Regions from separate parts of the Leisingera sp. ABM4_103 genome, predicted to be linked through region 4. Evidence: riboswitches for the same ligand, from Rfam matches in the RefSeq annotation. Region 4 holds a riboswitch; each other region holds the start of a gene.
The links. A riboswitch is a leader RNA that binds a small molecule or an ion and turns the genes downstream of it on or off. The one in region 4 is predicted to bind cobalamin.
Positions count from the first base shown of each region.

Region 1: it holds a riboswitch for cobalamin, as region 4 does, so the genes downstream of both, ACXAED_RS11850 (hypothetical protein) here and ACXAED_RS13320 (ABC transporter substrate-binding protein) in region 4, are expected to answer to the same signal.
Region 2: it holds a riboswitch for cobalamin, as region 4 does, so the genes downstream of both, ACXAED_RS10575 (aromatic ring-hydroxylating oxygenase subunit alpha) here and ACXAED_RS13320 (ABC transporter substrate-binding protein) in region 4, are expected to answer to the same signal.
Region 3: it holds a riboswitch for cobalamin, as region 4 does, so the genes downstream of both, ACXAED_RS04650 (CbtB domain-containing protein) here and ACXAED_RS13320 (ABC transporter substrate-binding protein) in region 4, are expected to answer to the same signal.

Region 1 covers NZ_JBSWTU010000005.1:2,096,912-2,104,599, reverse strand. The annotation lists gene ACXAED_RS11865 (SRPBCC family protein) at 1-288, shown strand, start outside; gene ACXAED_RS11860 (alpha/beta hydrolase family protein) at 315-1,193, opposite strand; gene ACXAED_RS11855 (TetR/AcrR family transcriptional regulator) at 1,264-1,860, shown strand; cobalamin riboswitch at 1,879-2,101, shown strand; gene ACXAED_RS11850 (hypothetical protein) at 2,210-2,614, shown strand; gene ACXAED_RS11845 (protein-tyrosine phosphatase family protein) at 2,690-3,220, opposite strand; gene ACXAED_RS11840 (DNA polymerase III subunit gamma/tau) at 3,414-5,231, shown strand; gene ACXAED_RS11835 (YbaB/EbfC family nucleoid-associated protein) at 5,425-5,769, shown strand; gene ACXAED_RS11830 (GNAT family N-acetyltransferase) at 5,833-6,336, opposite strand; gene recR (recombination mediator RecR) at 6,472-7,071, shown strand; gene ltaE (low-specificity L-threonine aldolase) at 7,094-7,688, opposite strand, start outside.
Region 2 covers NZ_JBSWTU010000005.1:1,833,483-1,841,170, reverse strand. The annotation lists gene ACXAED_RS10580 (FAD-binding oxidoreductase) at 1-698, opposite strand, end outside; gene ACXAED_RS10575 (aromatic ring-hydroxylating oxygenase subunit alpha) at 703-1,938, opposite strand; cobalamin riboswitch at 2,047-2,248, opposite strand; gene ACXAED_RS10570 (alcohol dehydrogenase family protein) at 2,569-3,675, shown strand; gene ACXAED_RS10565 (DUF1523 family protein) at 3,730-4,374, opposite strand; gene ACXAED_RS10560 (hypothetical protein) at 4,386-4,652, opposite strand; gene ACXAED_RS10555 (DUF6638 family protein) at 4,655-6,016, opposite strand; gene ACXAED_RS10550 (hypothetical protein) at 6,131-6,910, opposite strand; gene ACXAED_RS10545 (AAA family ATPase) at 6,907-7,688, opposite strand, start outside.
Region 3 covers NZ_JBSWTU010000005.1:636,199-643,886, forward strand. The annotation lists gene ACXAED_RS04640 (hypothetical protein) at 472-975, opposite strand; gene ACXAED_RS04645 (CbtA family protein) at 1,041-1,739, opposite strand; gene ACXAED_RS04650 (CbtB domain-containing protein) at 1,744-1,914, opposite strand; cobalamin riboswitch at 1,949-2,151, opposite strand; gene ACXAED_RS04655 (DUF1636 domain-containing protein) at 2,316-2,651, opposite strand; gene ACXAED_RS04660 (metal-sensitive transcriptional regulator) at 3,438-3,596, opposite strand; gene ACXAED_RS04665 (DUF305 domain-containing protein) at 3,720-4,271, shown strand; gene ACXAED_RS04670 (MauE/DoxX family redox-associated membrane protein) at 4,289-5,077, shown strand; gene ACXAED_RS04675 (chaperone modulator CbpM) at 6,297-6,638, opposite strand; gene ACXAED_RS04680 (DnaJ C-terminal domain-containing protein) at 6,635-7,564, opposite strand; gene htpX (protease HtpX) at 7,641-7,688, opposite strand, start outside.
Region 4 covers NZ_JBSWTU010000005.1:2,393,863-2,401,550, forward strand. The annotation lists gene ACXAED_RS13285 (chorismate--pyruvate lyase family protein) at 1-165, shown strand, start outside; gene ACXAED_RS13290 (PqiC family protein) at 222-779, opposite strand; gene ACXAED_RS13295 (MlaD family protein) at 781-2,865, opposite strand; gene ACXAED_RS13300 (paraquat-inducible protein A) at 2,862-3,497, opposite strand; gene ACXAED_RS13305 (paraquat-inducible protein A) at 3,464-4,081, opposite strand; gene ACXAED_RS13310 (hypothetical protein) at 4,111-4,410, opposite strand; gene ACXAED_RS13315 (succinylglutamate desuccinylase/aspartoacylase family protein) at 4,693-5,736, shown strand; cobalamin riboswitch at 5,873-6,066, shown strand; gene ACXAED_RS13320 (ABC transporter substrate-binding protein) at 6,212-7,222, shown strand; gene ACXAED_RS13325 (FecCD family ABC transporter permease) at 7,219-7,688, shown strand, end outside.

The DNA of each region.
Region 1 (7,688 bases), 300 kb from region 4:
AAGCCGCGCGACATCCGGCTGACTTTGTCGTCCTACGCACCGGTGACGGGCCTGACTCTGTCCGGCAGCGGCAGCGGCGTTGACGGCCGGATGGAAGTGGAGCTGCTGGCGCTGTCGCCGCAGCGGACCCGGATGTCTGTAGAGCTGAAGCTGACCCCCTCCAACCTGACCGGCCGCCTGCTGGTGCAATCCCTGAAGCTGGCGCGCAGCAACCTGACCCGCCGCTTCAAACTGCGCCTCGCCGAATTCGCAAAACTCACCGAAGAACGGCTGAACCGCACCGCCTGAGCCGCTGCCAGGCGCCCGGCCCCGGGTCAGGCCTGTGGCAGCAGGCGCGGCCACAAGGCAGCGTTTTCGCGGGCAAACGCCCCCAGGTGGCCAATTGACTTCAGCCCCAGCTCCCGCGGGGCCAGAACTGCCCGGCTCTGCGCAGCACCGCCGAACACCTCACCCAGCCGCCAGACCGCCTCCGGCGGCACAACGCCATCATCCGCCATCGCAAACAGATCCACCGGGATGCCGGTCTCTGCCCAGCGCGGCTGCGGCAATCCGCGCCCCGCCTCCGGCAGATAGCTGCCACGGGTGGTGCACCAGCGCCGCCATTGCCAGTAAACTCCTGCCGGCAAATCGGCCCCGAACCCCACCGCACGCCCGGGCAGATAGCCCAGGACACGGGCCGCCAGCGGCACATGGCCGAACCAGAAAGCCAGCGCCAGCGCGCGGTAGGGCCAGGGATGATCGTGGTGATGCACCAAGCCGCCCGCAACCACGATCATGCGGGCGACGTCCTCAAGATCGTCCTGCAGGGGCATCAGCATCGCGCCCAGCGAATGGCCGATCACCCACAACGGCACGCCCGCATAGTGCCGCCGCATTTCGGCCCGGGCAGCGGGCTGATCCGCCAGCGCCCAATCGGCCATTGTCACTTTAGACCGGCGCGGATGGTCCAGCGCCGAGTCTCCGAAATCCGTGTAATCATAGGTCAGGCAGGCGATCTGCCGCTCTGTTGCCAGCCAGCGCGCGAAATGCCGGTAAAAGCGCTGCGGCACACCGGTTGCGCCGTTCAGCACCACCGCTGCCTTCACTGCGCCATCCGGGTGGTACAACCGTCCCGCCAGCGCCCCCGTTCGCGAGGCAAAGCGCACCTCTTCCTCCCGGAAACCGGCGGTAAGTTCTGCGTGTCCGTCGAGCATGGCAGCCTCCTAGACCAATCGGTCCAATTCCTGACTGGACCATTTGGTCTAATGCTGTCAAGCTGCCGCTATGACTGACGTGACGACAACCAGCCCGCCTTCCGGCAGCTCGGCCCCGACCCGGGACCGGCTGATCCGGGCGGCCGCCGGCCTGTTCCGGAACAAGGGCTATAACGGCACTGGCCTGGCTGAATTGCTGGCCGCCGCCGAAGCGCCAAAGGGCTCGCTCTACCACCATTTCCCCAACGGCAAGTCCGACCTCGCGCTGGCGGCGTCCACTTGGGCCTCGGACCAGATGCTGGCCCTGATTGACGCCGCCTTCGACCCGGCCCCAAGTTTCGAGGCCGGGGCCAAGACGGTCTGCTACAAGCTGGCGAAACTCTTTGACAAGCAGGGCAAGTGGAGCGGCTGCCCGGTCTCTGCAACCCTGTTCGCCGGGCCGGAAAACGACGCCTTCCGTCAGCACGCCGCAGACCTGTTCGAGAGCTGGATCGCGGCCACCGCCCGCCACGCCCAGCGCCTAGGCCTCCCGCAGGATGAGGCGCGCGCGGCGGCGGAAAATTTCTATATCCTGCTGCAGGGCGGCTGGCAGCTGGCGCGGGTGCGGCGCGATTCGGATGTGATCCGCGCCCTGCACACCCAGATGCAGCTGCAGAAAACCGATTGACGACTCAGGGAACCAGCCGCTACCGCTTGTGGTGATGGTTCCCGTGCCACAGAATCTTGTGTCCGGGATGAAAAGGGAACACGGTGCGGCCCCGCCCCAGGCAAGGCCAAGTCCGCGACTGCCCCCGCAACTGTAAGCGGCGAGCGACCCCGATAGAGCCACTGGTCTGATACGAGGCCGGGAAGGATCGGGAAAGCTGCGACCCGCAAGTCAGGAGACCTGCCATCGAACGTGTAACTCGAACCCGGGCGGGGTGTCCGGACAGGGTCTGATGGCACCGCGGGACTCCCGCTTTCTCATCCGGTCTCTTGTCACCCAAACCCCCGCACCACGCGCGGAGGGCGCAGATATGATGTGGACGGACCAGACGCATTTTTATGCGGCAACGGATTGCAAATACCTCGGGAAGCCTTGCCCAGCGGCAGAGCGGATGATCGCCAAGCTGGCCGAGGCGATGACCAAGGCCAAGCCGCTGACGCAAGAGGATTTTGAAATCACCGGCACCACCGCGCTGGACGGCTGCCCGCGCACCTGCCCGGCGCAGTTTGCCGCCAGCCATGACCGGATCCGGCTGTTCTGCGGCGTCGGCGAGGGTGCCCCGCGCGAGGGCCTCGACCGCTTTGCCGATGCGATCCTCAGCCGCGACGGCACGGGCTTTGCCGCCTCCCGCCTGGACGCCCGCCCCTGCGCGCTGATGGAGGCCCTGCCGAAAACTGCAGAGGCGCGGCAAGCAGAACATATGATGGCGCTTTGACCTGAAATTCAACCTGCCCGGCTTCTCGGCCGGGCGGTGCCGTATATACTCTTTCATGCGCCTGTGGTTACCGCTCTACGGTGCACAGGCCCAGTCGAGCTGCGCGTCCGTTTCCACTGCGCAGGGCCTGACCGACCGCAGCCGCGCCAGTGCCTGCGCCGGATCCTCGCCGCATTCCACCATCAGCCGCAGCACCGCCATCCCGGAGCGCCCGCAGCCGCCCCGGCAATGCACCAGCACCCGGCCGCCGCCGCCCAGCGCCTGCCGCGCCGACCGGCTGGCGGCAGGCCATTTCGCCGCCACCTCCGGCGGCGGCGTGCCGAAATCCGGCACCGGCAGGTGCAGCCAGCGGCAGGCCATGCTCTGGAGGTCCACCCCCAGCCGCGGCGCCCCGGCGGCCACGTGCTCGGCCTCCGTGGTCATCGAGAACACCAGCCCCGGCTTCCATTGGTAAATCTGGATCAGGTCGCCGCGGTAATCCCCCTCGGCACCGGGCAGCCGGCACAGCGCCAGAATGCCGCCGCCCGCGGACAGCGCGTGGATTGTCAGCCCAGCTTGCGCCGCCTCATCCTGCGCTGCTGGATCAGAGGTATCTTCAGATCGCATACCGCCTCCTAGCCGCTGCGTTCCTGCCTCCCCGCATTGCCCCCTCGGCCCCAGCCTAACCGGTCAGCGGACATTCCCAAAGTGCTTTTGCAGCCAGAGGATTGCCCCGTTCTGCGGTGGACGAACGGGCTGCGCTTCAATACCCTGCGCGCAACGCGGACCACCCCGCACACCGAATCCGGCACGAGACACCATGAACGATACCCCCAGCGGCACCACCGGCGGCACCGGCCAATCCCAATATCAGGTTCTGGCCCGCAAATACCGGCCCGAGACCTTTGCCGATCTGGTGGGCCAGGACGCGATGGTTCGGACGCTGAAGAACGCCTTTGCCGCCGACCGCATCGCCCAGGCCTTCATCATGACCGGCATCCGCGGCACCGGCAAAACCACCACCGCACGGATCATCGCCAAGGGCATGAACTGCGTCGGCGAGGACGGCACCGGCGGCCCCACCACCGATCCTTGCGGTAAATGCGAGCATTGCGTGGCGATCATGGAAGGCCGCCATGTCGACGTGATGGAGATGGACGCCGCCTCGCGCACGGGCGTCAACGACATCCGCGAGATCATCGACTCGGTGCAGTACCGCGCCGCCTCCGCGCGCTACAAGATCTACATCATCGACGAGGTCCACATGCTGTCGACCAGCGCGTTTAACGCGCTGCTCAAGACGCTGGAAGAGCCGCCCGCGCATGTGAAGTTCATCTTCGCCACCACCGAAATCCGCAAAGTGCCGGTGACGGTGCTGTCGCGCTGCCAGCGCTTCGATCTGCGCCGGATCGAGCCGGAGGTGATGATCGCCCTCCTGCGCAAGATCGCCACCGCCGAAGGCGCGGAGATTGCAGACGACGCGCTCGCCCTCATCACCCGCGCCGCCGAAGGCTCCGCCCGCGACGCCACCTCGCTGCTGGACCAGGCGATTTCCCACGGCGCCGGAGAGACCACCGCCGATCAGGTCCGCGCCATGCTGGGCCTTGCTGACCGCGGCCGGGTTCTGGACCTCATGGACATGATCCTGCGCGGCGACGCGGCCGCTGCCCTTACCGAACTCAGCGCGCAATATGCCGAGGGCGCCGACCCGCTGGCGGTGCTGCGCGACCTGGCGGAGATCACCCATTGGGTCTCGGTGGTGAAGATCACCCCCGACGCGGCGGAAGACCCCACCGTCAGCCCGGATGAGCGCGCCCGCGGGCAAGCGATGGCGGAAAACCTGGCGATGCGTGTCCTCACCCGCATGTGGCAGATGCTGCTGAAGGCGCTGGAGGAAGTCGCTGCCGCGCCAAACGCGATGATGGCCGCCGAGATGGCGGTGATCCGCATCACCCATGTGGCCGACCTGCCCTCGCCCGAGGAACTGATCCGCAAGCTGCAGGACACCCCGCCCCCGCCGCCTCCGGGTCCCGGCAGCGGTGTGCCGATGCAGGGCATGGGCGCCCCGGCCCTCGGCGGATCGGGCGGCGGCAATGCCCAGGGCGGCTATGGCGGCCCAGGCGGCCCCGCCGGCGGTGCACCTGTGGCCCATGGCGGTGGCGGCACCGTAACCGCGCTGGCGCCGCAGGTCAGCTCCGCGCTGGCGCGCTACCCGACTTTCGAACATGTCGTCGAACTGATCCGCACCAACCGCGACGTGAAACTGCTGGTCGAGGTCGAAGGCGGTGTGCGCCTGGTCTCCTACCAGCCGGGCCGGATCGAATTCACCCCCGCCGCCCAGGCGCCCAAGGACCTCGCCGCGCGGCTCGGTTCGGCGCTGCAGAACTGGACCGGCGCCCGCTGGGTGGTCTCGATCGCACCCGATGGCGACGCCCCCACCATTGCCGAGGTCCGCGACGCGGCTGAGAACGCCTTGCGCGAGAAAGCCACCGCGCACCCGCTGGTGCAGGCGGTGCTGGAAAGCTTCCCCAAGGCCAGGATCAAGCGCATCCGCACCCCCGAGGAGCTGGCTGCCGAAGTCGCCGCCGAGGCTCTGCCCGAGGTCGAGGACGAATGGGACCCGTTCGAAGACGGGTGACAAATTCACGTAGGACGGCGCCTGACCTTGGGTGGGCGCGATAGCGCTTTCCCAGGGCAAAGGTCAGGCGCTGCCCGGCCTGCCAGCCGGGCGAAAGGGCGCTAAAGTCCGGCAGCAAGACAAACCTGCCCCTTGTTTCACAGCCCCGCGGCCCGTATCTGTCCTCCAAACCGAAAATCTCAGGAGAACACAGATGCTCAAAGGCCTCGGCGGTCTTGGCGACATGGCCAAGATGATGAAATCGGCACAGGAACTGCAGACCAAGATGGCGCAGATGCAGGAAGACCTGCACAACGTCATGGTAACCGGCGAGGCCGGCGCCGGCCTGGTCAAGGCGACTGCCTCTGCCAAGGGCGACCTCAAGGCACTGGACATCGACCCCTCGATCTTCAACGGCGACGACAAGGAAGTGGTCGAGGATCTGATCCTGGCCGCGATCAAGGACGCCCAGGCCAAGGCCGCGGAGAAGGCGCAGGAAGAGATGACCAAGCTGACCGAAAGCATGGGCCTGCCCAAGGACATCAAGCTGCCGTTCTAAGCGGCTGCACGCTCCTATGTTTGAAAGGCGGCCCGTTCGGAGCCGCCTTTTTGCTTGCCCGCCTCAGCCGGTCTCGAGCCGGAATTTCAGGAAACGCCGCCCCTCGTATTGCACCTCCCCGGTCTGGACAGCCCCCAGCCGGGCCAGCGGACGCAAATGCCGACGCGTCGGCGGCAGTAGAAAGGTGACAAAGGGGATGCGCGCATCCCGCCGGGCAAAATTCAGCGCCTTGCGGGCAATGGAGGGGCCGAGGCCAAAGCAATCCGGCCGCAGCACCAGCCCGAAATCCCATTCACTGCCCTCTTTCTGGAACCCGCCCCAGCCGAAGTAAGTGCCGCCGCGCAGAAACGCCCAATGGCCCAGCCCGTCGCGTTTCCAGCAAGCCTCCTTGGCCGCAACGAAGGCTTTGGCCGCCTTCTCATCCCAAGCTCCTGTCAGCAGCGGCATATGCTCAGCCATCCGCGGATCGGACATGTGGCGGGCAATCTGCTGCGGCGCAACCTCCGTCAGCCGGGCAAACCGCAGCTTCCGGGCACCGTCGTCCATTTCCTCCGCGGCACGTCTCATTCAAAATCCTCACCCAGCTCTACAAAGGCATACCTCCGGGCAGCGGCAAAACAAACCCTGAACATTTTACCGCCCCGCCCTTGCGCTCCCCTGCCCCGATCAGCCTATATGGCTGGGAAGAAAAGGGCCCAAGGCATGATCAAGAACTCCACCAGCGACATCGAAGACCTGATTGCCCTGATGGCCAAACTGCCCGGACTGGGGCCGCGCTCGGCCCGGCGCGCGGTGCTGCATCTGATCCGCAAGCGGGCGCTGTTGCTGACACCCTTGGCCGATGTGATGAGCGAGGTCGCCGCCACAGCCCGCGAATGCCTCAACTGCGGCAACGTCGGCACCAGCGAGATCTGCCCGATCTGCACCGATGAGCGGCGCGCCAACGGCGAACTCTGCGTGGTCGAGGATGTGGCCGACCTCTGGGCGATGGAGCGCGCAGCAGTGTTCAAGGGCCGCTACCACGTGCTGGGCGGCACCCTGTCGGCGCTGGATGCGGTGGGCCCGGAGGATCTGCGTATTCCCCGGCTGGCGGACCGGGTGGCGACCGAAGGCATCAGCGAGGTGATCCTCGCACTGAACGCCACCATCGACGGCCAGACCACCGCCCATTATATCGCCGACCAGCTGCAGGGCCAGGTCAAGCTCACCTCTCTGGCCCAAGGCGTGCCGATCGGCGGCGAGCTGGATTACCTCGATGACGGCACCATTTCCGCAGCCCTCAAGGCGCGCAAGGAAATCTGACTTCGCGGCCTCCCTCAGCCTGTCAGCCGTAGAACCTCCGCAGCCCCTGCACCGCCCGCGCCAGCGCAGCGTCATCCGCATCCTTGTGCAGAACCATGCGGATCGCACCGGCACTGCCGCCGCCGATCACCACACCCTCAGCCGCCAGATGCGCCCGCAGCGCATCATTGCGCCCGTCGCCGGGCGTGAAAAACACCATGTTGGTGGCTTGTGCCACCTCTCCCGCTCCCAAGCGCCGAAGCACACGCGCCAGTTCTTCGGCACGGCCATGATCCTCCGCCAGCCGTTCCACGTTATGCTCCAGCGCATAATGCCCGGCCGCCGCCAGCACGCCCGCCTGCCGCATGCCGCCGCCCAGCATCTTGCGCCAGCGCCTTGCCCGCGCGATCACATCCGCAGGCCCAACAAGAACCGAGCCCGCAGGTGTGCCCAGCCCCTTGGACAGGCAGATCGAGACCGTATCCGCCAGCCCGGCCAAATCTGTCTCAGAGCACCTCAGCGCGGTCACCGCATTAAAGAACCGCGCCCCGTCCAGATGCACGGACAGCCCCGCCTGGCGCCCGGCCTCCGCCGCAGCTGCCATGTCCTGCAAGGGCACCGCCAGCCCGTTGTGCGTG
Region 2 (7,688 bases), 560 kb from region 4:
GCCTGCATGAACGGATCCGGCCCGCAGCAGTAGACCTCGCGCTCCAGGTAGTCGCCGGCAATCAGGCCCAGCATGATCTGGTTCAGCTGGCCGCGGTAGCCGGTCCAGACCTGATAGGGATCGTCCTCTTCCACCACGAAGTGCAGCTTGATGCCGGGCACCCGCGCCGCCATGCCCTCAAGCTGGCGCCGCGCGATGATCTCGCTGGGGCGCTTGGCGCAGTTGATGAAGCAGACGTCGGGCGACTGGCCGCGGTCGAACAGGTACTGTGTCATCGACAGGCTGGGCGTGATGCCGGAGCCTGCGGAGATGAACAGGAACTTGCCGTTCGGACGCTTGGGCAGGGTGAACACGCCCGCAGGGCCAGAGGCCTTGAGGAACATGCCCGGGCGCAGGTTGTCCAGCATCCAGCGGGTGCCGATGCTGTCCGCCTGCGCCTTCACCGTCACCGAGATCGACAGCGGCCGCGACGGCGACGAACTGATGGTATAGGTCCGCCAAACGGTTCCGCCCGGCACCGGCAGCTCCAGCGTCAGGAACTGGCCCGGCTGGTATTTGAACCACGCGCCGGACGGCGCGCGGAAGCTGAAGGTGGCGGTGTTCGGCGCCTCCGGCACCACGGAGACGCATTCCAGCATCTCGTCGTCCTTCCACGCCAGGGTCTCGTCCAGCGTCTCGAAATTGGCCTGCAGTCCCATGCGCTTACTCCGCCGCGATCAGGTGGCGGCCGGTCAGCGCGCGGGTCAGGTGCCCGGCATACCAGTTGGAGAACTGGATCACGCCGCTTTCCTGCACTTCCGAGTACGGGCCGGGCTCATAAGCGGGCGAGTTGATGCCCTGCTGGTTGTCTTCGACCACGATGCGGTCCTCGTCGTTGGTGGCAACCCAGACCTCGGTCAGCCGCTTCAGGTCATAGTCCTGGCCTTCGACGGCATCCTTGTGCACCAGCCATTTGGTGGTGACTTCGGTCTCGGTCGGGCTGATCGGGGTGACGCGGAACACGATGGAATGATCCGGCAGGAAGTGGTTCCAGGTGGTCGGATAGTGGAATTTCAGGAGCGTGCCCGCATCGGCAAAGGGCACCCGGCCCAGCTTCTTGGCTACTGCCGCCTTGCCGTCCATGGTATAGCTCTCGGCGCCCTCGTTCAGCGGCATCCGCGCCACCCGGTACTGGCCGCGCGCGTCGATCCTGAACTGTGCCGGGATGCCCGCGCCTTCGATGCGGTCGAAATGCTTCTGCAGGTGCGCCGGCGTCTCGCCGCCTTCGATGCCGGTGACGGACGGATCCTCCGGGAAGGTCCGGCACAGCGACGGGTGGTTGCCGCCGCAGTGATAGCACTCGCGGTTGTTCTCCCAGACCAGCTTCCAGTTGCCCTTCTCGATGATCGAGCTTTCATAGGCCACCTTGGCATTGCCCAGGTCGTGCGGCTCCAGATAGGGACGCGCCACCTCGGCAAATGCATCGAAATCCGGCGCTTCATCCGCCAGGCAGATGTAAATCAAACCCGCCAGATCGCGGCAGTGCACCGGCTTCAGCCCGTGCTTGGAGGCATCGAAATCCGGCCCCATGTCGCGCGCCCACAACAGCGAGCCGTCCAGCTCATAGGTCCACTGGTGGTAGGGGCAGACCAGTTTGGGCGAATTGCCTTTCTTCGCCTTGCAGACGACCGAGCCGCGGTGGCGGCAGGCATTGTGGAAGGCGCGCACCTGGCCATCGGTGCCGCGCACGATGATCACGTTGTAGGCGCCGACCTGATGGGTCACGAAATTGCCCGCCTTCGGGATCTCGCAGGCGGGAATGGCAAACAGCCACTCGCGATAGAAGATCTGCCGCATGTCCAGATCCAGAACGCCCGGATCGGTATAGAACGCCTGTTCCAGGGAATAGTTTTTCTGACGGGCCACCAGTTTGGCCAGAATCTCGCTGTCCTGAAGCATCTGCTTCTCTCCTTTGCCGCATCCCCGCGGCAGGTTGGCTTGGCTGCGGGCATGGATGGAGAGATCGCAGGCCACGCGCCTGCAACCGCCCCGCCGCCGCCCGCGGTTGACGTTTTTTGGGGCAAGGCTGGTTTCCGGACTGTCCCGGGGCCATTCGGCGGCGGGGCCTGGCACCTTCCCGAAGCCATTGGCTTCAGTGGTTTTTTTCCATGCCTTGCCCGGGGTCACCGTTGCGGGGGCAGTGCCGGAGTTTCACCAGCTTCCCAATTCTCCGCCCCGAAAGGGCGGCACCTTGCTGAGGCGGAAATTGCCCTAATCCCGGCCCGCAAGCGGAGACAAATCCGACCCGCCGAAACCGGAAAAAGACATGCATGTTTGGGGGGGGCCGGCGGGACAGGGATGTCCAAAATCTCAAACCGGCATCCGCCAGCCTGTTTGCGGCAAGGCGCTGATCTTTGGTGTATTTCCCCTCGAACCAGACACAAGGACCAATTCGCGGGGTGGTGGCCAGCAGGCAGGCCGGGCTGCGCCGCCGGATTCCGCCCTTGCCGCCGCCCCCGCCCTGCGGGCAATAATTGCGCCAAGTTCAAAGACCTTTCACCAACCCCGCGTGATCAGAAAAGGCCGCCCATGCCCGGACCCGAAACACACAGCAGCGTTAAAACCATGATGGCCGTCGTGACCACCGGAAACGGCGGCTATGACAAGCTTGAATACAAAGCCGTACCGATCCCGGAGCCCGCAGAGGGGGAGCTTTTGCTGCGGGTCCTCGCAGCTGGGGTGAACAACACCGAAATCAACACCCGGCTCGGGTGGTATTCCTCCAGCGTGACAACGGACACCGCCGCGGCCGCCGGCCATCAGGAGACCCATGCCGAGCAAAAGGCCGACGGCGGCTGGAACAAGGCAACCCCCTTCCCCCTGATCCAGGGCACCGACTGCTGCGGCGAGGTTGTCGCCGCCGGCCCAGGCGCCAGCCAGACCCTGACCGGCAAGCGGGTTCTGGTGCGGCCCTGCATGCGCCCCAAGGGCTACGATGTGATGGACAACGTCTGGATGGCCTCGGACTTCGACGGCGCCTTTGCCCAGTACGTCAAAGTCCCGGCCTCCGAAGTATTCGCCGTTGACTGCCCCTGGTCGGACGAGGAACTGGCAACGATCCCCTGCGCCTACGGCACGTCCGAGAACATGCTGCACCGCGCAAACGTCCGCGCAGGCGAATTGGTGCTTGTGACCGGCGCCTCCGGCGGTGTCGGCTCCGCCACCGTGCAGCTGGCCAAACGCCGCGGCGCCCGGGTGGCGGCGGTCACTAGCCAGAGCAAGATGGATCAGCTGCGTGGCCTGGGTGCGGATATCGTTCTGGACCGCGGCAGCGATCTGCTGGCGGAGCTGGGCGGGGAAAGCGTGGACGTGGTCGTCGACAACGTCGCGGGGACCGGCTTCCCGCAGATGCTCAAGCTGCTGAAACGCGGCGGCCGCCTGGTGTCCAGCGGCGCCATCGCCGGGCCGGTTGTCGACTTGGACATGCGGGACATGTACCTCAAGGACATCACCCTGATCGGCTGCACCGCCTGGGACGAGCCGGTATTTCCAAACCTGATCTCATATATCGAGCGCGGCGAGATCCGGCCGCTGCTCGCCAAGGTCTTCCCGCTCAAGGACATCGCCAGGGCCCAGCATGAGTTCCTGGAGAAAACCCATTTCGGCAACTTCGTTCTGGTGCCGCCGCAGGCCTGACGGCCGGCAGGCCTTCAAGACCAATGAAAAGGCCGCCCGGACGGCGGCCTCTCCTCACTTCGATTTCCAGCTGTCCAGCCAGCGGCGGAACCGGCCCTGCCGCTCGGAAATCGCATCGCCCGCGGCATAAAGACTGTCCTCGGCGCTTTCGATCATCGGGTCGATTCGCGCCCGCCGGAACCGGCGCCAGCGCACATAGATGGCCCACATGACCGCGGCCAGCAACACCAGGAAGATGATCGAGAACCAGTTGGTCGGCTTGTCCTCCGGCCCCGCCACCGGCTTGATCGACACCGCGTTCGGGAAGATCGACAGGAACTCGTTGCGCCAGCCATAATGCATGACTGCCACCCACTCCGGATTGGCCCTGGTCGAGATACTGTCATTGGCGTCCGTGTACAGATTGGCCGTGTCGAACTTGAAATAGGGCGGCCAGCTCCAGCCGGTGTCTTCGTTGCGATAGACGATGGCCCGGCCGCTGGGGCGCACCCCTTGGATAAACTGCACATCCCGGTTGATCAGCTGCACCGACTGGTCGTCAGGCTTGGACCAGAAGATCCGGGTCCAGTCGTTCAGCTCCTGCCGCTCCTCATAGGTGTTGACGATGCGCACCACATCGTACTGCGGCAGCGTGTAATGCAGGAAGGCGCCGAACAGCACCCAGAAGGTGATCAGGAAGGCCCATTTGATGAAACGCACGGGGCAGCTCCTCACATGAAGTTAATGACATAGACCAGAAGCGCGATGGCTCCCAGCGGAACGATATAGACCAGGAGGATCAGCTTGCGCCGGAACGAGCGGTCATACTGCCTCAGCCCCCGCTGGATGAAGGCCGCACGGTCGCCGGTCAACCCCTTGTCTTTCCAGCGTCGTTTCAGCTTCGCCCGCCGTACCTCGCGCGAATAGAGCGAAACCGCGCCATAGGCCACGGTCAGCACCACCATCAGGATCAAGAGCAGGCGGATAAAGCCGAACATCTCTAGCGCCCCCTCCCCCGGTTCACCGCACCCCAAGGGCCAACCCGCTCTACCAGCCCCTGGCGCCGGTTGCGCGGCAGCTTCGGCATCCGCCCCTCCATATCCGGCTCATGGCCGAACAGCGCCTCCCGCGCGCCGGCCTTGTCCACTGCATATTCCCGCGCCAGGAATTCCGCCGCATAGGCCTTTTTCGTCTCCGGCCAGCCGCGGTACTGGCGGTAAAACTCCTCCTTGTGGCAGATGAACAGCTGCCGGAAGTCATGCGGGCACAGCTCCGCCAGCAGCATGTTGACCAGATCCCGGTCGGCCGCGTCCGAGGCCCGCAGGGAATAGAAATAGGCCGGATGGTCCGAGCGGATCCGCGGCCACTTGCCGCCCCCCTCGGCCCAGCGCACCAGCGCCGCCAGCCCCTCGAACTCCGCCGGCAGCTCATCCGCATGACGCGCCGCCATCCGCCGCAGGTCGGACCGCGACAGGCCCGACAGGTCATTGCCCTTCTCCGTCAGCACCGATACGGCAAGGAACCCCATCTTCTGCCGCAGGATCGCCGCCCCATCAACGCCGCGTGCCCGGATCACCGGCTCCGCCAGCCCGTTCAGCTCCAGGAACCGGGCAATCGCATTGCGCTCGCTTAAGCTAAACACATGGCGCAGCGGCACGCCTTCGGGCTTCGCCCCGCTGGCAATCACCGCCGGATGCTCGACGTCCTGAAACAGGTACAGCCCGCCGAAATGCGCAGTCCAGAAGTTCGACTGCTCAAAGACCTCATGCTCCAGATGCACCGGATTGCGGGTCACATCGCCGGTCTGCTCCGCCGTCGCAATCATCTCCCCGATCAGCGCATCATCAAACCAGGCATCCTCCCCGGTCTTGAACCGCCCCACCAGCTCCGCCAGGTGGTCCGCATGGCGCAGCGTGCCGCGGGTGGTATCCACCTCGATCCGCACCTGCCGGATATCGAACAGCTTCGCGGGCGAGGACACCTCAAACACCGAATTCACCAGCTCCCCCGCCACCGCATCCGTCGCCGTCAGCGCAAACAGCTGGCGTTCGTTCACCTCGATGAACCGGCGCAGAATGTCCCGGCTGGTGGAGAATTTCACGTGAAGCAGCGGGCAGCGCTTCTGCTCGGTCGACAGCAGAATGAACTGCCGGTTCACGCCCGCATGGTTCAGATAGTGATCATCCCCCAGCTCATCTCCGATTTCGGGCGAAAAGCCCGAGATATCGACGTGGAAATCCGTCAGAGCCGTGGTCTTGCCGGTCAGATGCTTCAGCGCGCGGTTATACCGCTCCACCAGCGCAGGCGAGGCCACATGGAAGAGATTGCCGAACATCAGGCCATGCTGGATGAGGCGTTTCATGTTGTCCTCCTTTCCGCATCATGGAAGCGATGCGCCCGGCCCGAGGGTGGGTGCGGAACGCGCCCGCCCTGGGGGGCGGGTCGGGCGCGTCGCGGCTTTGCCGCGGGAAATACTTTAGTTTGTGGCATTACATTCATCCCCGAGAAATATCGGAACTTTGCGTTCCTCAGGAGTGCCGACTAACTCCGGACCAAGCTTGAATGATTTCTTTAGCGCCTTCTTCTGCGAGAACCTTGGCAGAAGAAAGCGCTTCAGGCAGCTAGTAAAAGTACCTTCCAACCACTGACTCGCGGCCAAGTTCCACTCGTACCACTCGTTGATCAGCTCTTGTTTTTCTTCCTTTGAACTGAAATTAGCACCCACCCGGTTCATACCACCAACGAACATAACTTCTTCGCCCATTGGGTAGTACGAGTTACCCGTCATTTGATGAAGGTATAGGCCGCAATTTGCATTATCTGGAACATGCCGCAGGTTTTTTCGCGCAGCTGAAAGCGAATAATGATGGGTAGCTTCATGCCGCATATTGCGAGCAATTTCATACCCATTTCTCCCCCTAAGCTTTTCGAAATCATCTAAAGCCTCAGCGGCGAATGCAAGTATGCTCCTGTCTTTCAGAATTTTCTTTTTTCCTCCGAACTCCAAGAATTCCTTAACTTCGAACAGCCTTGAAGAAGCAGTCCGCAGCAAAACAAAGCGTTGTATCGAGATTGCGGTGTCGATTGCATCTTCACCTGTCATTTCGTGAGAGGCAAAAATGAACATCCTTCGGAGTGCGTTGGATTCGGTTGTTGCATAACTAAGAACACCAACAACTGCTTTTTCATCGTCCGATAGGCTGGATAGCTCCGCCCAAGAAATGGGGAGCTCGACAACAACTTCCTCGTTGCTCACCCCTTCCCCTCCAGATACCGCCGCTTGGCCTCTTCCTGCCGCCCGAAATCGCGCACCATGTTCTCAATCGCCACCTCATCCGACTTGTCGGCATAGCGGAACTCGCTATCGGCGTAGCGGTTGATCTCCTGGATCACCATGTCGACCGTAATCGGCACCCGCAGCTCGGCAATCATCGCGGATTTGGTCTCGTAATCCTTGAACAGGAACAGCTCCGGGTTCTCCATCCATTCATCCGGCAGCTCGAAATCCATCGCCCGGACTTTAACCGCATCGGTGATGTTCTTGATGGCACGGCCGGTGAACCGCTCATCCGCCTGCTGGATCGCCTTGAGATAGGTGCCGAGCTTGGCCAGATCATCCAGTTCGCCGATCTGGTCGTGCACCCGGCCAAAGACCTCTGCCAGCCCCGGCTCCTGCGGCCGGTTGTGCGCCTCGAATGACCGCGCGACGGCCTTCTTGATCTCCTGCGCACCGTACAGATCGTGCTCGCCTAGCGGGATCGCATGGTTCTTGCCCATCAGCAGCGTCAGGATGTCGATGTAATCCTCCCGCGTCTGCGGCCCGTCCACCAGGAACCGCGCCCCCGCCCGCTGGCGCAGCGCGTCGTCCACATTCTCCGGGTAGTTGGAGAACATGCCAAAGGTGCAATTGCCGCGCACCACGGTGTTGGCGCCGGCAAAGGCCTCCATGAACACCGCCGTCACCTCCTGCTGACCGGCGCTGGACTGCCGGTCGCCGCGTTTCCCTGCGATCTGGTCGATGTCGTCGATGGTGC
Region 3 (7,688 bases), 1.8 Mb from region 4:
GCGCTCACCCGTCAGATTGCGGCAATTGGTGAAGGGTGACACATAGTCTTTTTCACCAAGGCGCCACTAACCTCTAAACTTTTTTATCAGCAAACTCCCCACTCTCGCACCAGTCTTCATTATTAACTCATTGGTTTGCCATCGGAGCAAGCAGACGTTCATGCTGCGTGCGGCGAAATCGAGTTTCGAGCCCTTTTTACCGAGCGAGCAGATGCAGCATTTTGCGCGCGTAGCAACAATTCACGGGAAGGGGCGTCCCGAATTGGACACTCGACACGGCTCTGATTTGCTATAGCCGCAGCCTGCTTTCCCGACATTCGCTGCCTGCGCCAAATTTTGAGGTCTTCGGACTCTCATATTGCCGGGCAAAGCGTCCTTTCGCCGCGAGCAGAATATCTTTTAACAAGTTCTCTTTCAGTCAGTGATATTGTTGTAAGGCCGCGCTGAGATTCCTACGAGCGAACGCTGCAGTCAGGAGCCATCACCGCCCGCTGGGACGCTGGTCTTCGCTTCCAACGGCTCCCCCACCACCTGCAGCGTCTTGTGGCTGTTGGTGTTGAGCGAGACCTTCACTTCTGCCCCTTCGGGCAGGGCTGGGATATGCATCCAGTTTGCATAGAGCCGAGCGAGTTTCTCGCCGTTCACATAGACATGCGCGTGGCCTTCGCCGTCCACGTCCGCGGAGGAGGCGTTTTGAGGTGCAAAGCGGAAGTTCTGCGGCGTGACCTGCAAATTCCAGCCGGCCATCGGGTCCTTGTGCAGCTGGATGGCGACGCTGGGTGCATCCGGGCCTGCCACTAGGCTGACAGCTTGGGAATGGTCATGGGCGGTCATTTCACCATGGCCGCCGCCGTGATGGTCAGCGCTGCCATGGTCATGGCCATCGAAGGTGACGCCATTGCCGGCTGCGATCACGAAGCCGGCACCGCCGCCGAACACCAGGCCGATGGCAAATAGAGCGAGTGAGCGGGACACATCGGTTTCCTCAAAAATGAATGTCCCCGCCAGGCGAACCTGGTGGGGATCTGGCTGAGGCGGAATCAGGCGGCTGCTTCTGCGCGCTTGCCTTCGGCTTGCCAGAAGTATCCGGCGAAGCTGCCCAGAAGCACCCAAGCGGCCATACCGACGCCAAAGGCACGGGCGGCAAAAAGCGCGCCGATCTCGGTCGGAACCGGGCCGGTGAAACTCTCGGGCTCAGGCGCGCCGACTACATGCGGCGCCAGCAGCAGCAGGGCCGCGACGGCATAGCCCGCCAGGCTGCCGCCATAGGCGATCAACCACATGGCAACGCCGGCGGTAGCCACAGTTGCCCCCCACCAGATCTGGCGCGCGTCAACATCGGCGGCGGCCACACCCGGAACCTCCGGCGCCAACGTTAGACCAGGCGCGAAGTGGAAGGTGATGAAACCCGCCAAGCCCCATAGAATGCCGGTGCGCGCGTTGATTTCATGGCCCTGACGTTCGGCCACCGACATCAGTGCTGCCATCACCAGCGCATAGCCGGTGTAGGTCAGCATGGTGAAGATGATGCTCAGGCCATCGCGCATCGGCTCGGCGAACATGCCGGGCAGGTCGGGGTGCGCGGTTACGGGATCAGCGCCGAAATGCACCAGCTCGCCGCCCTCGTAGAGTTCGGCGTGGAGCAGCACGGGCTGCACGAAATACAGCTGCAGCAGGGCGGTAATCAGCCCTGCTGCAGCACCAGCGAACAGGCCGCTGGTCAGAATGCGACTGAACATGGCCTTAGTGGCAGGGGAAGCCAGTTGCGTGGCGCACGTCATGCGCGGCGTCGTGCAGGGCAGATGCCTGAACATGGCCGGTCAGCGTGATGATCCCCAGCCCCAGAACCACTGCAAACAGTGCCGGAAGTACACTCGTGCCAGCGGCGGAAGCCTTAAGCGTCTTGGTCGTCATTTGTCGTCCTCCTTACCGTCACACCCGACGGCATAAGTTGCGTTCCCATACGGCCGGTCTCCTGACTCGCGGGTCGCAGCTGCCTTCCTCCTTCCCGGCTTGCGCCAGTGGCTAGTGGAAGGCCGCTCGCCGCTCACAGTCGCGGGGGCGGTTGAGGCTTCGGTGCCGCGATTTGGTCCACCGTCCTCATTCCCGTTTCAGTCCCGATGCTTAGGCACCATCAGACACCGTATCATGTGGTAATGCCCCGTGCGGAGGAGTCCGGTCAAGGATGATTCCGCCAATTTACAACACGTCAGCGTCATGCACGGGCGGAAACCGGAAGGCAGGAACCCCTGATAATTTCCGATTTCTCGGCAAAAAAACTGCTGGATCTCTTTGTCCTGCCCGCAGCAGGCGGTTCAGTCCAGATCCGCAGGGATGCGGGCGATCACCTTAAACCGCAGTCGGCCCAGCGGCCTGGCATCGGCAAAATTGCCATCCGGGCTAACCTCATACATCCGCAGGAAGGTCAGGATGTCCGGCAGGTCACCCGCGGTGATTTCCCCGAACAGATAGGCGGTCTTCCCGCTTTGCCGCATAGCTAGGGTTTGCGGCCGCTTGCAACCGGACATACATTCCACCTGCTGCAACCTTACCTTTCCTCCCGAAGCCTCCAACGCCGCGGCGACCTGCCCCAAAAAGGCTGGATCCGCGTCGCGGCAGGTCCGGCATAAGGTGAGTGTGGGCAGGCTCATGCGCCGAACAGGTCCTAAATCGAGCGATCTTTTGGAAGCCTACGTCGCTTGGTCTCTTGCAAGCTTGGCTTCAATGCCAGTTTTGAAGCCAAATTTCCAAAAGAGTCCATAGTCAGTTTTGAGGCAAATGTGCTTGGGGGCAGCTTGCTGACGCAAGTCGCTCGAATGCTTTCTGTCCAGAACTTCGCCACGCGGAGCACAGAGGCGGACAAACCGTAGAATCCAGGTATTGCGAAGTATCGCGAGCGGCCCTGCGGGTTAGAACTGTTGCCCTCTAGCAGCCTTAGGGGTGGCAAACACTGCCTTCCCATTCCCTCGCAACCGAAGCAAGGATTGAGCAGCCGCGGCGAAGGACGGATTCATCCCGTTCACTGCCAGTCCATGACCGACCAGGTGAACGGCACTGGTCTCGGGGATCGGCCATTCACCCCAGGCGCGGCGAAAGAGTAGGAAGACCCCAAACTTCCAATGTCTTTTAGGTGCCGCGAAGGTCTCCTTTAACTTCCTGAGCTTCGCCAGACCGCGATTCAGACCGGCGACGAGATAGAAATGGTCGTTCACACCGGACCTGCCACCGGCTTCGTCAGTCTCGCGATTGTTGGCGCACACGCGTCATTGCGGATACTTTCCGGGGTTCTGCCGTGGCATGGACGTGCCGCTGGTAATTGCTTTGGTAGTGATGCTCTGGCTGTGTAGTGCGCTCGACTGATCGGACTATTTTGACGCTTTCTGCAACAGCCCGATCAACTCATCGAACTTGCCCCGCTGCTCTTGGGGGCCGCCGCTCTAAATGGCTGCCTCGATGCAATGCTCTACATGGTTTTCAAGGATCAGCTTCTCTACGCCTAGGATGGCAGATCGGGTCGCTACCGTCTGCGCCAGAATATCCATGCAGTAGCAGTCGGTCTCGACCACGCCCGCCACGCCGCGCACCTGTCCTTCCAGTCTCTAAAACCGATGCAGTGTTGTTTCCCTTCTCCCCTTCACGCAGCCATTTCTCATTCGTTTGGAACCTTCGGCGGACATTCTGGTTAAATTTCCAATATGGATACATTTGAGAGATAGAAAATGGCACGTCACGGCGACACTACAATGGATTCAGGCAATACGCATCACGCTAGTCATGCCGGACAATCCGGAGGATATGGCCGGTTCTTCGCCATGATCGGCACCTCGACGGCTGTGATGTATGGACTGATGTACCTCAACACCTATGCGCTCGATCACGTTTTCTTCAGCCAGACGCGGATGTGGATGGCGATTTATATGGGCGGAGTGATGGCGGTGATCATGCTGGCATTCATGCTGGGCATGTATGCCAACCGGAACGCCAACATCGCGATTTTCGCAGGGGCCGCGATCGCCTTTACGGCGGGTCTTTACCTCGTGCGCTCGCAAGACGCCGTGGGCGACATCGCTTGGATGAAGGCGATGATCCCGCACCATTCCATTGCGATTTTAACCAGCGAACGCGCGAACATTTCCGACCCGCGCGTCCGCGAATTGGCCGATGCGATTATCGAGGCGCAACGAGGCGAGATAGCAGAAATGAAGCGATACATCGCAGACATTGAAGCGAACGGCGATGCGGCCCCCGGCACGCCACGAACTGAACCCTGAGACCAAGGAAAGCCATCATGTCCAAAGACGCTCGCGACTGTGCCGATGTGACGGCAGACCCCGTGACTGCCGCGAATGGAAAGACAGCCGTTCTTTACCGCATGGCCCTCCCAAACCACCTGTGTCCAGCGGGACAAAAGGCACGGTGGCTCCTGGAACGCCACGGCTATGAGGTCGATGACCGTCTGTTCCGTGAGCGGTCAGAAGTTGATGCGTTCAAGAAGTCGCATGATGTCCCCACCACGCCTCAGGCCTGGATCGAAGGCGAGAGGGTTGGCGGCTACGACGATTTGCGTCAGAAACTCACCAATTATGACCCGGATGCGACGACCTATAAGCCGGTAATCTATCTGTTCGCTGTGGCCGCCGCGACGGCCCTTATCCTGTCGATCGGCTTTCTCGGCGCAATTACATGGCAAACGCTTGGGTGGTTCATATCGGTTTCGATGATCCTCTTGGGAATGCAAAAACTCCGCGACATTGAGAGCTTCACCACGACGTTTCTCAACTACGACCTTCTGGCACGAAAATGGGTGCCTTATGCTTATGTCTACCCGTGGGTCGAAACCGGGGCAGGCATTTTGATGACGGGCATGTTGTTGACATGGCTTGCTGCCCCTGCGGCGCTCTTTATCGCCACTGTAGGTGCGATCAGCGTTTATAAGGCCGTGTATATCGACAAACGAGAGTTGAAATGTGCTTGCGTAGGTGGCAACTCAAATGTGCCCCTTGGATTTGTGAGTTTGTCTGAAAACCTCATGATGATGGGTATGGCAATTGTAATGCTTGTCATGATCATGGTTTAAGCTGGTTGACTGCAAAAACCGTCGTCACAGTTGGACGCAAGGCACGTTAGCAGTCCTTGATCCGGCTCTAGCGGACATTGATGGTGTGAAACTTAACGGCCGCATTGTCCCGCCTCACTGCCAGTCCAAGCCTGACTAGGCGAACGGCCTCTGCCTCGGAGATCGGCAACTCACGCCGGGCGCGGTGAACCTGCGGCATGAGCCCATTACCGAAGTGCTGAAGTTTTTCTACAAGCACGCAGCGTGCTGGCCCATTGCATTGCCGAAAACCTTACGCTGCATGGCAGCAGGAGATTCGGCCATTCATGCAAAGCGGAGCAATGTTCAAATGGCCAATGACACTTTCGACGCCAAACTTGAAGATGTCCTGAGTATCACCAAGAAGATCGGCATTTGAGGGGTGGGCGAACGGCGTATGCCGTTCGCCTTCCGATGACGGCACAGAACCCTTCTGCATTAGTGCTGGGCCTGAAATAATTGGCGGCCTTGCAGAAATGGAGGCAGTGCCGACAAAGCCCAATGCTTCAAAAAATAAAAATACGAAGTTACCGCTCTCGGCGCCTCCCGCGTAACGTTTGTGGGGTCTTTCCTGGCAGTACGTCAAAGGTGGCGCTAGGCGGGCGTTCAAGTGCCGTTCTAGCCCAAAACAGCGCACAAAGCTTACTGCACGAACTTGAGCGAGCTAAGAAAATTGATACTATTTGCTACCGATTGAAGCAGCTTAAGGAGTTGTCATGCACGCAGACCTTAAGGTTCGGCGCCGTGTCCTTAAATTGACCTTCCAGCGCTACCTTGATGCCGACCGAGCACTGACGTTGGCAGTAAGGGAAGCCCGGCTATGGTTTCCTTCCCAGAGGCGGCCAACTGTTACTTCCCTTGGCAACCCGGGATCTCGCGTTCGCAGACTGCACGAACAGCGGGACAAGGCTTTGTGCCAATTGGAGGTGGCGCGACTGAAGCTCGATTTCGCTAAGGAACGCCTAAAGCAACGGCGACGCGATGGGAAAACGGCTAGAATTGCTTTGATTTCATACAGCAACGGGTAGGTTCAATATACCTGCATTTACTACCGCCGCAGAATGGAGATAAAAGGCTGCGAGAACTCCCCGAAACCGGTGAGGCTGTCGTTCGCCCTGTTCCTTGGACAAAATATGTCGAAGCTTCTCCCGGGCTTTCTAGAGCGGGGTTGCACCTCTTGGTCTGGCGCCCGGTCATCTCATCATGGTTTCCCAGCCCTAGCCGGTTCCCTCAACGCCTTGCTCATCTCAAGCCGGGTTTCCGGCGGCAGGCGGCCAACGGCGTTGGCAATCGTGCGCAACTCACCGCGCTGGCCGTGGATCTGATCGATCAGCGTCAGGATCATCGGCAGTGACTTGGACGGAAGTGCTAGGTCCTTGCGCAGATCGCAGATCAGCCGGATGCGGGCAATGTCGAGTTCGTCAAATAGCGGACCGTTGACGCTGGGGGAGGGTTTAACCCAGCCCTTGCGCACCCAGAGGCGCAGATCCCGCAACTGCAAGCGGCGCACGGTCTTTACTACTTCTCGTTCATTCAAACTCATGATGTGTTTCCCAATCCTTCGCGCGGGTTGTGCCGGACCGTATCGCGCCATTGCTGTGCGAGCTCTTCCATGCTCCCCGTGATCTGGCGCGGCAACACAATCCGCAACCGCACATACTGATCGCCGGGCGGGGTTTTGGCAGGGGCGATCCCCTTGCCCTTGAGGCGCAGGCGCTGTCCGGAGGAGGAGCCCTTGGGCACTGCCAGAGTCACCGGGCCGGACACGGTTGGCACCTCAACTCGTGCGCCAAGAACCGCCTCGTCAAAGGTGACCGGAAGCTCAACTTCGATATCGTTTCCGACCCGGGTGAACAGCGGGTGCGGGCGCACGCCGATTTCCACATAGGCATCGCCGGCCGGGCCGTTGCCTCCTCCGGGCTGGCCCTTGCCGCGCAAACGCAGGGTCTGGCCGTCCCGTACCCCCGCCGGGATCGTCAACTCGATGGTCTGGCCATCGGGCAGCGGCACCGTGCGTTTGGCCCCGCGCGCGGCATCCAGAAAATCGACCTCGAGGTGATAGAGCACGTCCGCCCCGCGGGTTGCAAAGCCGCGGGCTCCGCCGCCGCCGGCGTGCTTGCGCCCGAAGATACCTCCGAAGAGGTCAGAGATGTCCTCGAAATCACCAATGCCCCCTGCCGAGTGATAGCGGCCTTCGCGGTCCGCATCTGCGTACCTGCGATAGAACTGGCGTTGCGGCCGTTCCTGCCCGCTGGCATCGATCCCACCGGCATCAAACCGGCGCCGCATTTCGGGGTCGCCGAGAATGTCATAGGCTGCCCCCACCCGCTGGAACTCGGCTGCCTTGGCCTTGTCGCCAGGCGACAAGTCGGGGTGCAGCGACTTTGCAAGCTTGCGGTAGGCTTTCTTGATTTCGGCCTGCGTCGCGTCCCGGGAAACCCCAAGCACCTTGTATGGATCGTCTGTCATATTCAGGTTCATCTACAAGGGGGCTGGCGGCCCGGCGCCCCTCTACGGTCTCTAAGGTAAGATGCCGCACAGTTTTTTATCCCCGCGACGGTGCGTCGGCAGTGCTGGCGGCGGCTTTCAGCGC
Region 4 (7,688 bases):
GTTCTGGACCGGCTGTGGCAGCGGTGCGGCGTGCCCGACCCGGAGGCGGCACGCACCTATGTGCTGGAGATCGAAAATACCTCCTGCATGCTGATCACCGAAACCTACCGTTCCGGCATGCTGCAGGGGCTGCCGCTGACCGGCCCGGCTGCGCAGACCGCCTGAGAGGACTGCCGGCACGCCGCCAGTGTGCAAAGCGCGCCTCACCCCAGCGCAAGCATTTACATGGCCTGCGACACCTGCCGGGCAAGCTCTGCCAGCGAACGGGAGAGAGCGTCGGCGGTGGCAGAAGGCCCGGTGCCGCTGACTGGTGTCTGGATATCAAAACGCCTGACGAATTCCCGCACTGTGCCTTCGGGCGAGGAGACCGCGAACTGTCCGGTCAGCTCAAAGATCCCGTCGGCGCGGGCATAGGCCTGATCCACCCGCACATCCAGCCGGGCGTCCGGGCCGGTGTTCAGCGGCCAGGGTTCGATCGCGGCGGAGGCGCCGGTGCGCTCGTTCAGTCCGCGCGCCAGGGCGGCGGTCATGCCGCGGGCCGGATCATCGGCCCATTGCGCGCCGTCAAGCGCAAACAGCGCGCCGCCTTCGCCCTCGGCCACGATCTCGGAGGCGGCGGCATAGGAGGGCAGGGAAACCAGCCGTACCTCGATGGTGCGGGAGCGCAGGTTGGCGACCTTTTCACCCGGTGCTGCGGAAATCAGATAGCGGGCATCATTGGACGGGGCGCAGGCCGCCAGCAGGGCAATGGGAAGCGTCAAAGACAGGGGTTTTATCATCTTATTTTCCAAACAGCAGGGAATTCGGATCGCGTTCAATCTTGCGCGCCAATTGCGAGACGGCGCGGGCGGCGGTCTTGACCTCGCGCAGGGCGTCCAGTGTTTCTGAGTTGAAGCTGGAGCGGGCGCCGTAGGAGGCGATCAGCGCCTCGGACTGGGCGACCAGCCGTTCCAGCCGGGCGGAAAGGGCCGGCAGGCCCTCGGCAGCGGCGGCCACGGCATCGGCGGCGCCGCGTGCAGACGCCATGGTGGCATTGGCATTGTCCACCAGCCCGCCTTGGCGCAGGGCCTCCAGCGTGCGGCGCATTTCATCCAGCGCCCCAGTCAGGGCAGGGGGCAGATCCCGGGCCTCCTCGGTGCCGATGAAGGCGTCGGCGCTCTTCATCAGCTGGCTGGCGGAGCGGATCAGCTCTTCGGCTTCCAGCGCGTTGGCCTTGGCCGCCAGGTCGCGGACGTCGCTGACCAGGGCGGGCAGCTCCTCTGATGCGGCGGCGAGGCTGGCGGCGGCCTGGCTGCCCTGTTCCAGTGCGGCGCTCAGGTTGGCAACTGCCTTGCTTTGCTGCAGATCCGCCAGAATGCCGCGCAAGTCGGCGACAGTAGCGTTCAGCTCAGCCGGCAGGGCGCGGGTGCCGGGGTCGGCAACCAGCGCGCGGGTGTCCTCCAGCAGCGCCACCGCAGCGGCGGGCACCTCACGGGTGCTGTCGGCAGAGGCCAGGTCTTCGATGCTGGCAAGGGTGGCAATGGCCTGCGCCATCAGCTCTTCCACCGGCAATTCGCTTATGCGCTCCATCGCGCCTTCGGCGGTCGCGGTGAAATCGGGCAGGTCGGAGGGCGCGCTGGGCAATTCAGGAAACGGTTCCGCGACGCGGTCAAGCTGCGCCGGGGCGGCTTCCTCCAGGGTGACCAGTTCAACGATCAGCTCTGAACTGAGCAGCCCGGCAGAGGCCAGCCGCGCCCGCAGCCCGCCATCGACGGCCTGTTCGAGGAAATCCAGCACCTCAGCCTCTCCGGCACCGGGCGGCAGCCCCATCAGCGCAGGCTCCAGCAGCAGCTTGGCAATCAGCCGCACCTCTGCTTCGTCGCTATCACTCTGAATGGCAGCGTTCAGCGTGCTGACCTCGCCGACCTTCACGCCGCCGAGCTTGACCGCGGCGCCGCTGGCGAGGCCGGCAACCGACTCGTCAAAGGCGACCGCTACCGCCACACCACCCGACCGCGACCGGGCAAACGCGGTGCGGCGGGCCGCGGCCTCGTCTTCGTGAATGTCGAAAACCGTGCCCTTGCCCACTGGTTTGCCGCCGTCGAAGACGGTGTCGAATTCAATACCGCCGGCAACCAGCGAGGCGATGCTGTCGACATCAAGCGACAGCCCGCTGGCCCCGAAGGAGACAGAAAAGCCGGAGGTGTCCCAGAACCGTGTGGCGGAGTTGATGCGCCGGTCATGCGGGGCGTCGATGAAGGCGTCGACAACGATGCTGTCGCCGCTGACGGTCAGGCGGGGCTGCTCCAGCCGTCCGACCTCGACGCCGCGGAACAGCACCGGCGCGCCTTCGGAGATCATGCTGCCGTCGGTCGTGCGCAGGGTGATCCTTCGCCCGTCCCGTCCCGGCTGCACCAGCGGCGGCCCGTCTTCGCCCTCAAAACTGGTGGCGGCCACGCCCGGCTCCTGGTCCCAGGTGCCTTCGATGTAGACGCCGGACAGCACAGTGCTGAGCCCTGAAATGCCGCGGGTGCTGACCTCCGGACGGACCACCCAGAAGGCGGCGTCCTGATCCAGGTAGGGGGCAATCTCCTTGTCGATGCGGGCCCAGACAGAGACCTTGCTCAGATCGCCGGCAAAGCCCACGTCCTCCACCCGGCCGATCACCACGTCACGGTAGCGCACCGTGGTTTCGTTGGCGACGACCCCGGAGGCGTTGTCAAAGGCGATCCGGATCAGCACGCCACGGTCGCTGTAGGCCTTCCAGGCGACACCCAGCGACACCGCCAGCGCCGCCAGCGGCACCAGCCAGACTAGCGACAGGTTGCGCCACGGCGACGGGCGCTGTGCGGAGACTTTCATTTCGGCGGGTTCAGGCGTGCTCATTCATATTCTCGCTTTTCCGCGTTCCAGATCAGCCGCGGATCAAAACTCTGGGCCGCCAGCATGGTGAAGGCAACCGACAATGCAAAACTGACCGCGGCAATCCCCGGGGTGACGGCAGCGGCGAAATCCAGCTGAACCAGGGCGGTCAGGATCGCCACGACAAAAACATCAATCATCGACCAGCGCCCGATAAATTCGACAACCTCATAAAGCACCAGCCGGCCGTGGCTGCCAAGGGTTGCGGGCCTGCGGACCGAGACCGCCAGGTAGCCGATGGCCAGAAACTTGGCGACCGGGATCACGATGCTGGCAAAGAACACGATGAAGGCGACCCCGTAGGAACCATGGCTGAACAATTCCGCGATGCCGCCGATCAGAGTATTCTCCGAAGCGCGGCCAAAGGTGGTGGTGCGCAGCATCGGATAGATATTGGCGGGGACATAGGCAATCAGCCCCGCGGCCAGCCAGGCCCAGACCCGCTGCAGGCTGGCTGCGGAGGGTGGCGTCAGCTCGCTGCGGCAGCTGTAGCAGATCTGCGCGCCGCCCGGATTGACGGCCCCGCAGGTGCGGCAGCCGGTCAGCCCGGCCTCGGCTGCGGTCAGGAACCGCGGCGGGTCTTCAGGGTTTTCCATACGGTCAGCCTGCAAATTGTACTGTCAGTCAGGATGGTCACCACCAGGAGCGCTGCAAAGGCCCAGAAGGCGGGGCCCAGCCCGACCCGGGCGAGTCCGGACACTTTGACCAGGGCGACCGCCACGCCGATAATGAAGATCTCGGCCATTGCCCAGGGCTTCAGCCATTCCGCCCAGCGGTAGACCGCGGCGGCATGCGGGGCAGGGTGCCAGCCCAAGGCCATCGGCGCCAGGGTGTAGACCAGGGCGCCATAGCGGGCGGCAGGCAGCAGCACGATCAGCAGGCCGGTGGCCAGCGACAAGGGCGCCATCGGCCCGCGGGAAAAGGCCAGCACCGCATCCAGCACCGACGCCCGGTGCGACAGTCCCTGAGCCTGCAATTCCAGAAACGGGAAACCGGCCGCGGCGGCCAGCAGGATCAGCGCGGTCAGCGACAGCATCGCGATCCGGGTCATCGCCCCGGACTTGGGTGCCGCCAGCACGGTGCCGCAGCGGGCGCATCTGGCGACCGCATGCTTGGCCACCTCCTGATCGCGGTGCAGCACGTCGCAGGCAGGGCAGGCAATCAGCTGTTCTGGGTCCATCTCATCCTTGTCCGGTCGCGCAGCCAGCCTCAGCACGAAGTTCCGCCTGCCGCGGCCTGAGCTGCAAGCGTCTCCTTGCTGACCCGCCTGTAATTGGCGAAGGCGTTGGCGCTCATAACCACAAAGAAACTGTCCATATCAATCAGAACATAGCCTTTTTCCATCAGCGCGCGCGAGAGTGCGGTGACATCGTCTTCATACAGCCGGCGCCGTCCGCAGATCTCCTGCAACAGTTTGCGCGGGATCCTGTAGCGCCCGGAGGTCTTGCCGCCGAATTCCTGGGTATAAAACCCTGCCAGGGCATTTGCGGCAGTATTAAAGACGGGCATTAAATTTTTCCGGAAGATTTTTGCCTATAGACAAGAAAATATCACGTATGTACTGGGGCGGCAACCGCAGGTCTCCGGCAGCGAGGAGCAGCAGCCTGCGCACGTGGCATTCGGCCGAGGGGGCAGGATTGCAGGCGGCTTACCTGCGTCCACTCTCGCCACGGGCAGTTGCGCAAGAGACAGGAAAGGATTTCAGATGGGACTTGCCAGGCAGGCGGGCAGTGTCAAACCTTTCACCCGCAAAGGTCTCAGGACTGGGGCCATTCAAATCAAGGGGGCAGTATGAAGGCAAGGCAGCATTTCACCATCGGCCACGCCAAGGTGGCGCCGGGTTCACGGCTGACGGTTGACCTGCCGGTCAGCGTTCTGTCCGACCACACGCCGGTCACAATGTCGGCGCATGTGGTGCATGGCCGCCAGGACGGGCCGACGGTGTTTGTCAGCGGCGGCGTGCACGGGGACGAGGTGATCGGCGTGGAGATCATCCGGCGGCTGCTGCGGGCGCCGAACCTGACGACGCTCAAGGGCACGCTGATTGCGGTGCCGATCGTCAACGCCTTCGGTTTCATCAACCACTCCCGCTATCTGCCCGACAGGCGCGACCTGAACCGGGTGTTTCCCGGCAGCGAGCATGGCTCGCTGGCTTCGCGTCTGGCGCATCTGTTCATGACAGAGGTGGTGACCCGTTCGGACCTCGGTATCGACCTGCATTCGGCAGCAATCCACCGGACCAACTATCCGCAAATCCGCATCTCGCCCGATAACTCCAGCACCCGCGAGCTTGCGGGCGTATTTGGCGCCCCGATCGTGATGCAGTCGCCGCTGCGCGACGGCTCGCTGCGCGGCGCGGCCAAGGAGATGGGCAAGGATGTGCTGCTGTATGAGGCGGGCGAGGGCCTGCGCTTTGACGAACTGTCGATCCGTGCCGGGCTGGCGGGTATCCTGCGGGTGCTGCGGCACATGGGGATGGTCCCGGCCAAGGGCATATCCAAGCCAAAGTCGCAGCCGCAGTTCTGCGTCTCCAGCAAATGGCTGCGGGCGCCGATGGGCGGGCTTCTGCGGGTGTACAAGGACGATGGCGAACTGGTCCGGGAAGGGGAGCTGATGGGCTCGGTGTCCGATCCGTTCGGTGAGCATGACGAGGACATCCTGGCGCCTTTCGACGGGCTGATCGTCGGGCGTGCGGTAATGCCCATCGTGAACGAGGGCGATGCCGTGTTCCACCTCGGCAGGGTCCGCTCCGTCGAGAAGGCGGAGGATTCGGTGGAGGACCTGAGCGCCCAGCTGGAGGACGACCCGATGTTCGACGAGGATGAAATTCTCTGAACGGCAACATGGGGGGCAGCACTTGCCAATGGGTCCAGCTGCTCAACACGCGGTTGCCGCAGCTTCCGGCGGGCGCGCCTTTTGCAGGGGATTTCCGCAGCGGCAGCAACTTTTTCTTGCCGCAACCAAAGTGATGCGCTACGCGCGCTTTACCGGTCCCGCAAGGGCTAAGAGGGAATCCGCGGTGCCTGCCGGGCACCAACCGGAACTGCCCCCGCAACTGTAGGCGGCGAGTGCTGAGCCATCGTGTCACTGGATCCCAGCGGTCCGGGAAGACGGCCCAGACGATGACCCGCCAGTCAGGAGACCTGCCGGTATGAAACCGAAGCACACCGGACGGGGTTGTCCGGGGAGGTTGCCGGCAGACCGCGCTGCTGCTTTCAGGCGGCGCAGAGGAAGGGCTCAGGCCCTCCGCCCTGCCGGTCAATGCCCTTTCACCCGTTCTCCGGTCATTGACACATGGAGATCGAAAATCATGTTTCTGCGTTCCGGCCTGATCGGCCTTTCCTTCACCGTCGCGGCCCAGGCCGCGGCAGCCAGCGAGAGCTTTCCGCTGACCATCGAGAACTGCGGCCAGACCGTCACCTTCGAAGCACCCGCGGCGTCTTCCGTCACGGTTGGCCAGGCGGCCACGGAAGTGCTCTATGCGCTTGGGTTGGGGGATAAGGTGCTGGGCACTTCGGTCTGGTTCAACGATGTTCTGCCTGAATACGCGGACGTGAACGCCAAGGTCGAACGGCTGGCCGACAACGACCCAAGCTTTGAAAGTGTGGTGGCAAAACGCCCGGGCCTGGTTGCAGCGCAGTACGAGTGGCACATCGGCCCCGAGGGCGTGGTCGCCAAGCGCGAGCAGTTCCATGACCTGGGCATCCCGACCTATGTGATGCCCGCCGATTGCGCAGGCAAGGACAACACCACCGGCGGCGACGGCACCCGCACCCGGATGTTCACCACCGACAGCCTGTATCAGGGGATCGAGGAGCTGGCAGCGATCTTCGGCGAGGCCGAAAAGGGCGCTGAGCTGGTCGCGGACTACAAGACGCGCGAGGCTGCGGCCGTTGCTAAGGCGCAAGAGGTTGCGCTGGAGGATGCCTCCGCCGTGTTCTGGTTCTCCTCGCCTGAGCTGGAGAGCGATCCGTTTGTGGCCGGCCAGAAAGGCGCGCCGGGCTACATGATGCAGCAGCTGGGCCTGCGCAATGTCATCGAGACGGACGAGGAATGGCCGACCGTCGGCTGGGAAACCATCGCCAAGGCCAACCCGACGGTGATTGTGATCGCCCGCATGGACCGCCGCCGCTTTGCCGCCGATGACTATGAGAAAAAACTGGAATTCCTGCGCAATGACCCGGTTGCCAGCCAGATGGACGCGGTCAAGAACAACCGTATCGTGGTGATGGACGCCCAGGCGATGGATGCCACCATCCGCGCCATCCCGGCGCTGGAAGACCTGGCCGCTGAGCTCAGCGCGATCGGCAACGGCGGATGAGCGTAGCCGCCGCACTTGCATGGCACGGCGTCCGGGGCGCTTGCCTGGCGCTGCCGGTGCTGGCTGCGGCGGTTCTGGCAGGCGCAATGATCGGGGAAACCGCGCTTGCGCCTGACCTTGTCCTGTCCGTTCTGGTCAACAATCTGGCCGGGGCGGGGCTGCCGGTTGACCCGGTGGACCAGGGCATCATCTGGAGCTACCGGCTGCCGCGGGCACTGGTGGCCGGGGCTTGCGGCGCGGCGCTGGCGGTGACGGGCGTGGTGCTGCAGGCGCTGCTGCGCAATGCGCTGGCGGACCCCTACATCCTTGGCATTTCCGCCGGCGCCTCGACCGGGGCGGTGGCGGTCACGATTGCAGGGCTGGGCGGCGGTGCGCTGTCGCTGTCCTTTGGCGCCTTCAACGGTGCGCTTCTGGCCTTTGGCTTTGTTGCCATTCTGGCGCGCGCCGCCGGGGCGGGCAGCAGCCG